Regions from separate parts of the Phyllobacterium sp. RCAM01083 genome, predicted to be linked through region 1. Evidence: predicted binding sites of a transcription regulator. Region 1 holds the regulator's gene; the other holds the start of a gene.
What was found. The regulator LexA, encoded in region 1, represses DNA repair genes until DNA is damaged. The targets are predictions, from matches to a motif close to TGTTCNNNNTGTGTTCNG.

Region 1 (4,547 bases):
ATAAGGACTCCAACAGACGTCTCGGCCATTAGCCTAACATCCAATCGATTTGATCTGGCGTTGATGTAGCATAGGAGCGCTGTCGTGCAAGGGCATTGGCAGAATTGGAGGCAAATGCAGGGGCCCGGCACCAGTACACAAACGAGTGAACGGCAGTTTTTTGATCGTCCGGCGGACGATGAGCCGGGTCTTGCGACCCAAATATCCCAGAATGTTGCCGTCACCCGGCGAGGCGTGAGTCTGTCCATAGCGCTGCGCCGGCGCATGGGGTTGGGGCAGGATTTGCTCCCGGCCGTTTCCCGGGCATGCGGGCAGGATTATGATCGCGGCAGTCTTTTTCTGTTCGTTCCGGTTTTTGCCGGCAGCGGCGCCATTGTCTATTTCGGCTTGCCCGTGGAACCGCGGCTGAGCGCCATCCTTTTCGGATTGACCGCGCTTGCCGGGTTCAAACTCCTGGCACGCGAGCGGTATCTGACCGGGATGTGCCTTTCCGCCGCCGTGCTGGTTGTGACGGGCATGCTCTGCGCCAAACTGGAAACGCTGCGGCTGGATACACCGATGCTTGGCTCCGCCGTGACCACGCGGTTGACCGGCCGCATCGTCGCGATCAACCGCGCCGACCGGGGCGGCTGGCGCGTGACGGTGGATGTCGTGGCGACAGAGCGCCCGCAGCTGCGCTATGCCCCGGCAAGGCTGGCTGTATCGGCCAGAGCCTTGCCACCCGAAGCTGCCATAGGCAGCGGGTTGCGCGGTCTGGTGCATCTGCGCCCGCCATCCGGTCCCGTGCGATCCGGCAATTATGACTTTGCCTTCCACAATTATTACAGGGGCATCGGCGGCAGCGGCTTTTTTCTTGGCAGGCCGGAAGCAGCCTCTCTGCCGGAACCGGCTGATTTGACAACCAGAACGCTGTTTGCCGTCGCCGCGATGCGCCAGGCGCTCACCGATCGTATCCTCGGTCATATACCGGGAGAAGCCGGTGCCATCGCCGCATCGCTGATCACCGGCCAGCGCGATGGCATCAGCGAGGCCACCAACAACGCCATGCGGCTGAGCGGCCTGTCGCATATCCTCTCCATTTCGGGATTGCACATGGCGCTCGTGGCCGGGATCGTCATCGGCTCGCTGCGCGCATGCATGGCCTTCTTTCCGGACTTTGCCGCGCGCTATCCCATCAAGAAATTTTCGGCATGCGCGGCGCTGCTGGCGTCGGCATTCTATCTGCTGCTTTCGGGGATCGACGTGGCGGCCCAGCGCAGCTTTGTCATGCTGGCAGTCATGCTTGTCGCCATGACCGTGGACCGGGCGGCGCTGTCGCTGCGCAATGTTGCCCTGGCCGCCTTGGTAACCATTGCCATCGCGCCGCACGAGGTGATGGGGCCAAGCTTCCAGATGTCTTACTCGGCCACTGCCGCACTGATTGCCCTTTACGGCTGGTGGTCGCCGCGCAAGGCCGGCCGGAATGGCAAGCGTCCGCGCCGCAGCAATCTGTTGGCGCAGCTGCCCGGCAAGATCGGCGATCACATCGTTGACGTCGCGCTGACATCCCTGGTCGCCGGTTCGGCCAGTGCGATCTTTGCCGCCTATCATTTCAACAATACGGCACCGCTCGGGCTGATCGGCAACGCATTTGCCTTGCCGGTGGTCTCGGTTCTGGTCATGCCCTTCGCCGTACTGGCGCTGTTGCTGATGCCGTTCGATCTGGATTTCCTGCCGTTCGCCGTCATGGAACGCGGCATCGAGCTGGTGGTGTTCATCGCCCATCACGTTGCCGCACTCTCGCCCTCGGGCAATCTCGGTCCGATGCCGCAGCCGAGCCTGATCCTGATGAGCGCGGCACTTGTGATCCTGCTTCTCACGACGTCGTGGTTGCGTCTGTGCAGCCTGCCGCTGTTTGCTGCGGCCATCCTGATCATGGCACGCACAGCGCCGCCGGATATCGTCCTGTCCGAGGATGGCCGGCTGGCCGGTGTGCGCAATGGCATGGCATTGATGATCAATCGCCCGCAGGGCGGCGCCTTCACGTTGAACAACTGGCGGCAGGGTTTTGGGCTGGAACAGATCGTCAAACCGGCGCGGATCGGCAAAGAGGCAGCGGAGGGTGTCTTCGAATGCGCCGGAAAGCTCTGTCTGGCGCGCGAACCGGGCGGTCTCATCATTGCCTATACGGACGATCCCGCACAAAGGAACGCCGCCTGCAATGAGGGGAATATTGTCGTGCTGGGCTTTGCCGGTGTGGACACCGGTTGCCCCGTTCCGGGCCCGATGGTGATCACGCGCCGTGATCTCGCCTTGAACGGTGCTGCGGAAATCCGGTTCGGTTCCGGCGGGCAAGGGCAGGGTGACGTGACGGATGCATCGAAAGCCGGAGAAGCGCTGGAGCAAAGAGTGCAGTCAGCCCGCCTGACCTGGGCGATCGGTCCGCCCGACCGACCCTGGAACACGTACCGCATCCACTCCAATGCGGCGCGCAACCGGCCGGAGCGTTCACACAAGGCCCACGCGACCGAAGGCGTCCCGGACAATGCTGAACGGGACGCGGCGGCCGGTCAATAACGCCGGATCAGGCCGACGAGCTTGCCCTGCACCCGCACGCGGTCCGGTCCGAAAATCCGCGTTTCATAGGCGGGATTGGCGGCTTCCAGGGCAATCGAGGCACCCTTGCGGCGAAACCGCTTGAGGGTGGCCTCTTCATCATCGACCAGTGCCACGATGATTTCGCCGGGGCTTGCGGTGTCGCCACGCTTGATGACAACGGTATCGCCGTCGAAAATGCCCGCTTCGATCATCGAGTCGCCCTTGACCTCAAGCGCATAATGTTCGCCGCTGCCGATCATGTCTGGCGGAAGGCTCAGCATGTGGGTCTGGTTCTGGATCGCGGAAATCGGCACACCGGCGGCAATCCGGCCCATGACCGGAATGCTGACATTGGCAGGCATGTCCATGTCATTGGAGGCGCGCGGCTGCGGCTTCGGCGGCGCAACATTGCGTCCGAGACTGCCCTCAATGACACTCGGCTCGAACTTTCTCTGGCTGTTGAGGCCGGGTGCGATGGAGTCGGGCAGGCGCAGGACTTCCAGCGCGCGTGCCCTGTTCGCAAGCCGGCGAATGAAGCCGCGCTCTTCCAGCGCAGTGATCAGCCGGTGAATGCCGGATTTGGAGGCCAGATCCAGCGCATCCTTCATTTCGTCGAAGGATGGCGGAATGCCCGTCTCCTTCAGACGCTCATGAATGAAGAGAAGAAGTTCATGTTGTTTACGCGTGAGCATTGGCGATCCTTTAGCAGGGAATCGGAAAAACAAAACCAGAACAAACACTATCTGTTCCAGCATTGTTCTACAAGTGCTTAATATTCCGTTGCGGCAATGCTGGAAGCTTGGTTACGAAGCATGTGCGGGCAGAAATGCGCCCGTTCAGGGTACTGTTCCGTCGGTTTCCAGTTGGATATCACAATATCATGACAGCTTTCATCCGAATCGCCGAGCGCCGGGACCTTGGCGCGATCATTGACTGGGCAGCCGCTGAGGGCTGGAACCCCGGTTTGGACGATGCGGACGCATTCTGGGCCGCGGACCCCAAGGGCTATCACGTGCTTGAGGTGAATGGTGAACTGACGGCAGCGGTCTCGCTGGTCCGCTATGCGCGAGACTACGGCTTTCTCGGTTTCTACATGGTGCGTCCGCAATCGCGCGGTCTGGGTTTCGGCTGGTCGCTCTGGCAGGACGTGCTGAGCGGATTTGCCGGACAGACCGTCGGCCTTGATGGTGTCGTTGCCCAGCAGGAAAACTATCGGAAGTCGGGATTTGTCTATGCCCATGCGAATTACCGCTATGGCGGCGCACCCGGTTGCAAGGCACCCGTCAGCGGCGATATCGTCGCCATCGATGCGCAATGGATTGGCGCCGTCGCCGCCTATGACCGTCAATTCAATCCCGAACCACGGGAATCGTTCATCCGTGCCTGGCTTGGCCCGTCCGGCTCCCGCCACGGCCTGGCCTGCATTGCCGACGGAAAAATCGCGGGGTATGGCGTCGTGCGCGCATGCCGCGAGGGGTACAAAATCGGTCCCTTGTTTGCCGAAACCGAAGAGATCGCCGACCGGCTGTTTCAATCGCTCGCAGCAACAGCCGGGAATGCGCAGGTCTTTCTGGATATTCCCGGGACCAATGGGGCCGCGCGGCGCCTTTGCGACCGCTATGGTCTCGCGCCGGTGTTCGAAACCGCACGCATGTATCGCGGACCGGCGCCCGAATTACCGCTCGACCGGATTTTTGGCATCACAACCTTCGAATTGGGCTAGGCACTCACCGGCGCGGGGCGACGGGCGGACCGCTCGATTGGCGCAGGATGAGTTCGACCGGCCATATCTCATGGATGTTTTCGACCGGCTCGCCGTCGAGGACACGCACCAGCAGTTCGGCGATACGCGATCCGGCGGAGCGGATCGACGACCGGGTGGTGGTCATGGCGGGGACCATGTTGCTGGCATTGAGATAGGGGAACACGTCGTCATGGGCGATCACCGAAACTTCCTTGCCGAGTTCATA
Region 2 (4,547 bases), 110 kb from region 1:
GAACTCGACCGTACCGGCGCTCTGGTAGTCCACCGCCTTGGCCAGGGCCACGGCCTGTTCGCCCATGGCCTTGCGGGTGGCCTCGTCGAGGAATGGCGACGGGGCTTCCTCAACCACCTTCTGGTTGCGGCGCTGTACCGAGCACTCGCGCTCACCCAGATAGATGCAGTTGCCAAAACTGTCGCCCAGCACCTGGATTTCGATGTGGCGCGGCTCGACCACGAATTTTTCGATGAAAACCCGGTCATCCCCGAAGGAATTGCGCGCTTCCGAGGTGGCGCGTTCAAAGCCGTCGCGCACTTCGCTCTCGTCCCAGGCGATGCGCATGCCCTTGCCGCCGCCGCCGGCGGAGGCCTTGATCATCACGGGATAGCCGATCTCACCGGCGATCTTTTCCGCATGCGCCGCATCGGTGATGATGTCGAGAAAGCCCGGCACCGTGTTCACCTTGGCGGCATTGGCGAATTTCTTCGATTCGATCTTGTCGCCCATGGCGATGATCGCCCTGGGCTTCGGCCCGATGAAGACGATGCCCTGCTTCTCCAGCGCTTCGCAGAAGGAGGCGCGCTCGGACAGGAAGCCGTAGCCGGGATGAACGGCCTCAGCGCCGGTCGCCTTGCAGGCGGCAATGATCTTGTCGGCGACGAGATAGCTTTCGGAGGCCGCCGCCGGACCGATATGCACCGCCTCGTCGGCCATGTCGACATGAACCGCATCGCGATCCGCGTCGGAATAGACCGCCACCGTGGCGATACCCATTTTCCTTGCCGACTTGATCACGCGGCAGGCAATTTCCCCACGGTTGGCAATCAGGATTTTCTTGAACACTTTTATGGACCTCCCGCACAAAATGCGCCTCTGGTTCTATTGCCAATGGCTGATTTGCTCAACTGCTATTGTCAGTGCTTGCATGGAAAGCAGACCGGTTAATTGAAAGCGGGCTCCGGCGTTTTCTGCTTTTTCCCCTCGCGCCAGACCACATAGGCGCCCGAGGCAATGATGATGGCAATGCCCAGCCATTTCGACGCGGTCGGAAACTCCTGGAATACGAACAGGCCGATGATGACGGCCATGACGATTTCCAGATACTGGAACGGCGCCAGCAGCGACGCCGGCGCAAGGCGCGAAGCCTGCACCACGAGGAGATGCCCGCCCGTGGCGATCGCGCCGATGGCAAACAAAAGGAACCAGGACATGCCGGTTGCGGGCGTGCCCAGCGTCATGTCGCTGACGCCGAAGGCTGCACCGAGGAACAGCGCGACGATCACCGTCACCGTACCGCCGATCCCGGCATAGAGCTGCATGACCAGCGGCGTGTCGTGCACGCCCAGGCGGCGGTTGAGAACGAGATAGACCGCAAACAGCGCCGCCGTGCCCAGCGGCAGCAGCGAAACCCAGCCGAACAGCTCCCAGCTCGGCTGGATGACGATCAGCATCCCGATGAACCCGACCGCAACGGCAATGCGCCGGCGCCAGCCGACGGTTTCCTTCAGCACCACGGCCGAGAGCAGCGTCAGCATCAGCGGCTCGACGAAAAACACCGCCATCGCGTCGGCAAGCGGCATGTATTTGACGGCGGCAAAGAAGCACAGGCTGCCGATGCCCATCAGAAAACCGCGCAGCAGGTTGCCCCAGAGGTTGTGCGGCTTGAGCGAGCGCATGCCGGTCAGCGCCACGATGATCAGCATGGTCAGGATCGCCTGGACGACGAAGCGTGACAACGTCACCGTGGCCGGCGGCAGGCTGTCCACCGTCGACAGCCATTTGGCGATGGCATCCATCATCGGCAGGATAAACATCGCACCGGCCATCGTTCCGACGCCCCTCATTTGCGGCGAGGTTGTGTTTTCCATGGTGCGGCCTTTCCGGGACAAATGGCTCAGGTGGGGCCCCAGCCATATCGGCTCTGCGGAAAAATGCAATCATCCGCATAATGCAAAATGGAAGCAAAATGCCGCCGGATTTGACTTTTCTGCTTCCAAATGGTGCAAAAGCTTTCGTCTACACTTTAAAAACAAGAAAAAGATGGAGAAAGCCATGAATTTCATCTCCAACATCATCACCGCCATGCCCGACACGGACACGCTGGGCGGCCGCCTTTCCCGCGCGCGCGACGCCAAGTCGATGACGGTGGCGCAGCTCGCGGTGCGTGTCGGCGTCAAGCCGGAAACCATCGCCGCCTGGGAATCCGACCGGTCGGAGCCCGGTGTCCACCGCCTGTTCATGCTGGCCGGATCGCTCGGGGTCACGCAGACCTGGCTCATACACGGGGTCGGACAATCGCCCGACGAGAGCGACACGGCGGATGAAAACCGCCTGCTGAAAAGCCAGATCGCCAATCTCAAGGCTCTGCACCAGGAGCTGGGCGAGCGGATCGAAGAGCTCGAAAAAGCCGTCTCGCGCCTCAAAGCCGCTTGAAACTTGGGTTTTAACCGCATAGTTCTGTGGTGAACCCCGGAACAGATCACGAACGCCCATCGCGTTTCCCGGCGAAGCATGTCAAGATTGCCGGTGATTCGCAGCCCCTGTAGCATTGGCCAAAATACGATATGGATGACAATAACGACCTCTTTTCAGCGGTAGTCAAAACAGCCCGGGAACGCCAGGCAGCGGTGGACCAGACCAGGGTCGAACCCGCCGCGACGCCGGTGGCACCGCCTGTGAAAATCGCGCCGGTTGTGGCCGCGAAGGCCCCGGCACGGGCCGCCCCCGACAGCAGCGGCGGCTACAATGCGGCGCAGATCCAGGTTCTCGATGGTCTCGAACCCGTCCGCCGCCGTCCGGGCATGTATATCGGCGGCACCGACGAGCGGGCGATGCACCATCTCTTTGCCGAAGTCATCGACAACTCGATGGATGAGGCGGTTGCCGGGCACGCCAACTTCATCGATATCGAACTGGACGAGAACGGCTATCTCTCGGTCACCGACAATGGCCGCGGCATCCCCGTCGATCCGCATCCCGATCCCAAGCAGCTCGGCAAATCCGCGCTCGAAGTCATCATGACCACCCTGCATGCGGGCGGCAAATTCGATTCCGACGTCTACGAAACATCGGGCGGTCTGCACGGCGTCGGCATCTCGGTGGTGAACGCCCTGTCCGATCACGTGGAAGTGGAAGTGGCCCGCAACCGGCGCCTCTACCGCCAGCGCTTCTCGCGCGGCCATCCGCTCGGACCGATCGAGGATGTCGGCGAGGTGCACAACCGTCGCGGCACGCGCGTGACCTTCCATCCGGACCCGGAGATTTTCGGCCAGGGCGCCAAGTTCGATCCGGCCCGGCTTTTCAAGATGGCCCGGTCAAAGGCCTATCTCTTCGGCGGCGTTGAAATCCGCTGGAACTGCGCGCCATCCCTGCTCGACCCGAAGGACCCGACGCCTGACAAGGCGGTGTTTCACTTCCCCGGCGGGTTGAAGGACTATCTGGCGGCCTCGCTCGGCAAGGATTTTCAGGTCACGCGCGACATGTTCGCGGGCAGGACGGAAAAGTCCGGCGGGCACGGCGCGCTGGAATGGGCGGTTGCCTGGTATGGTGGCGACGGCTTTGTCCATTCCTACTGCAACACGATTCCCACGGGCGAAGGCGGCACGCATGAGGCGGGCCTGCGCATCGCCCTCACCCGCGGCCTGAAGGCCTATGCGGAACTGACCGGCAACAAGCGTGCCTCGATCATCACCACCGATGACGTGATGATCTCGTCGGCGGCCATGCTGTCGGTGTTCATCCGCGAACCGGAATTCGTCGGCCAGACCAAGGACAAGCTTGCCACGGTCGAAGCGCAGCGCATTGTCGAAAATGCCATCCGCGATCCATTCGATCATTGGCTCGCCGCCTCGCCGCAGGAAGCATCGAAGCTGCTGGACTGGGTGGTGGAGCGTGCGGACGAGCGCGTCAAGCGCCGCCAGGAAAAGGAAGTCAACCGCAAGTCGGCGGTGCGCAAGCTGCGTCTGCCCGGCAAGCTGGCCGACTGCACCCAGACGGGTGCGCTCGGCGCCGAACTCTTCATCGTCGAGGGTGATTCCGCCGGCGGCTCGGCCAAGCAGGCGCGGGACCGCGCCACGCAGGCGGTGCTGCCGCTGCGCGGCAAGATCCTCAACGTCGTCAGCGCCGGGCGGGAAAAGATGACGGCCAACCAGCAGATCGGCGACCTGATCCAGGCGCTCGGCTGCGGCACGCGGTCAAAATACCGCGACGAGGATTTGCGCTACGACCGCATTATCATCATGACGGATGCCGACGTCGACGGCGCGCACATCGCTTCGCTGCTCATCACCTTCTTCTATCAGGAAATGCCGGAACTCATCCGCAACGGCCACCTGTTCCTCGGCGTGCCGCCGCTCTACCGCATCGCCCAGGGTGGCAAGGTCGCCTATGCCCGCGATGATGCGCACAAGGATGAACTGATGCGCACGCTGTTCACCGGCAAGGGCAAGATCGAGATCGGACGGTTCAAGGGCCTCGGCGAAATGCGCGCCGACCAGCTCAAGGAAACGACGATGGACCGCAAGAAGCGCACGCTTTTGCGGGTGCAGATCGACGAGGAGTGG

Region 2: parE (DNA topoisomerase IV subunit B) is a predicted target of LexA. The motif match lies at 2,456-2,473, and genes of this name have one in related genera.

What each region holds. Positions count from the first base shown of each region.
Region 1 covers NZ_JBVFZN010000005.1:1,304,460-1,309,006, reverse strand. Annotated here, with positions in the region: gene gltX (glutamate--tRNA ligase) at 1-2, opposite strand, end outside; gene ACZ25R_RS13135 (ComEC/Rec2 family competence protein) at 235-2,556, shown strand; gene lexA (transcriptional repressor LexA) at 2,550-3,269, opposite strand; gene ACZ25R_RS13125 (GNAT family N-acetyltransferase) at 3,458-4,300, shown strand; gene ACZ25R_RS13120 (substrate-binding domain-containing protein) at 4,305-4,547, opposite strand, start outside.
Region 2 covers NZ_JBVFZN010000005.1:1,410,480-1,415,026, forward strand. Annotated here, with positions in the region: gene ACZ25R_RS13590 (acetyl-CoA carboxylase biotin carboxylase subunit) at 1-828, opposite strand, end outside; gene ACZ25R_RS13595 (DMT family transporter) at 927-1,853, opposite strand; gene ACZ25R_RS13600 (helix-turn-helix domain-containing protein) at 2,038-2,418, shown strand; gene parE (DNA topoisomerase IV subunit B) at 2,550-4,547, shown strand, end outside.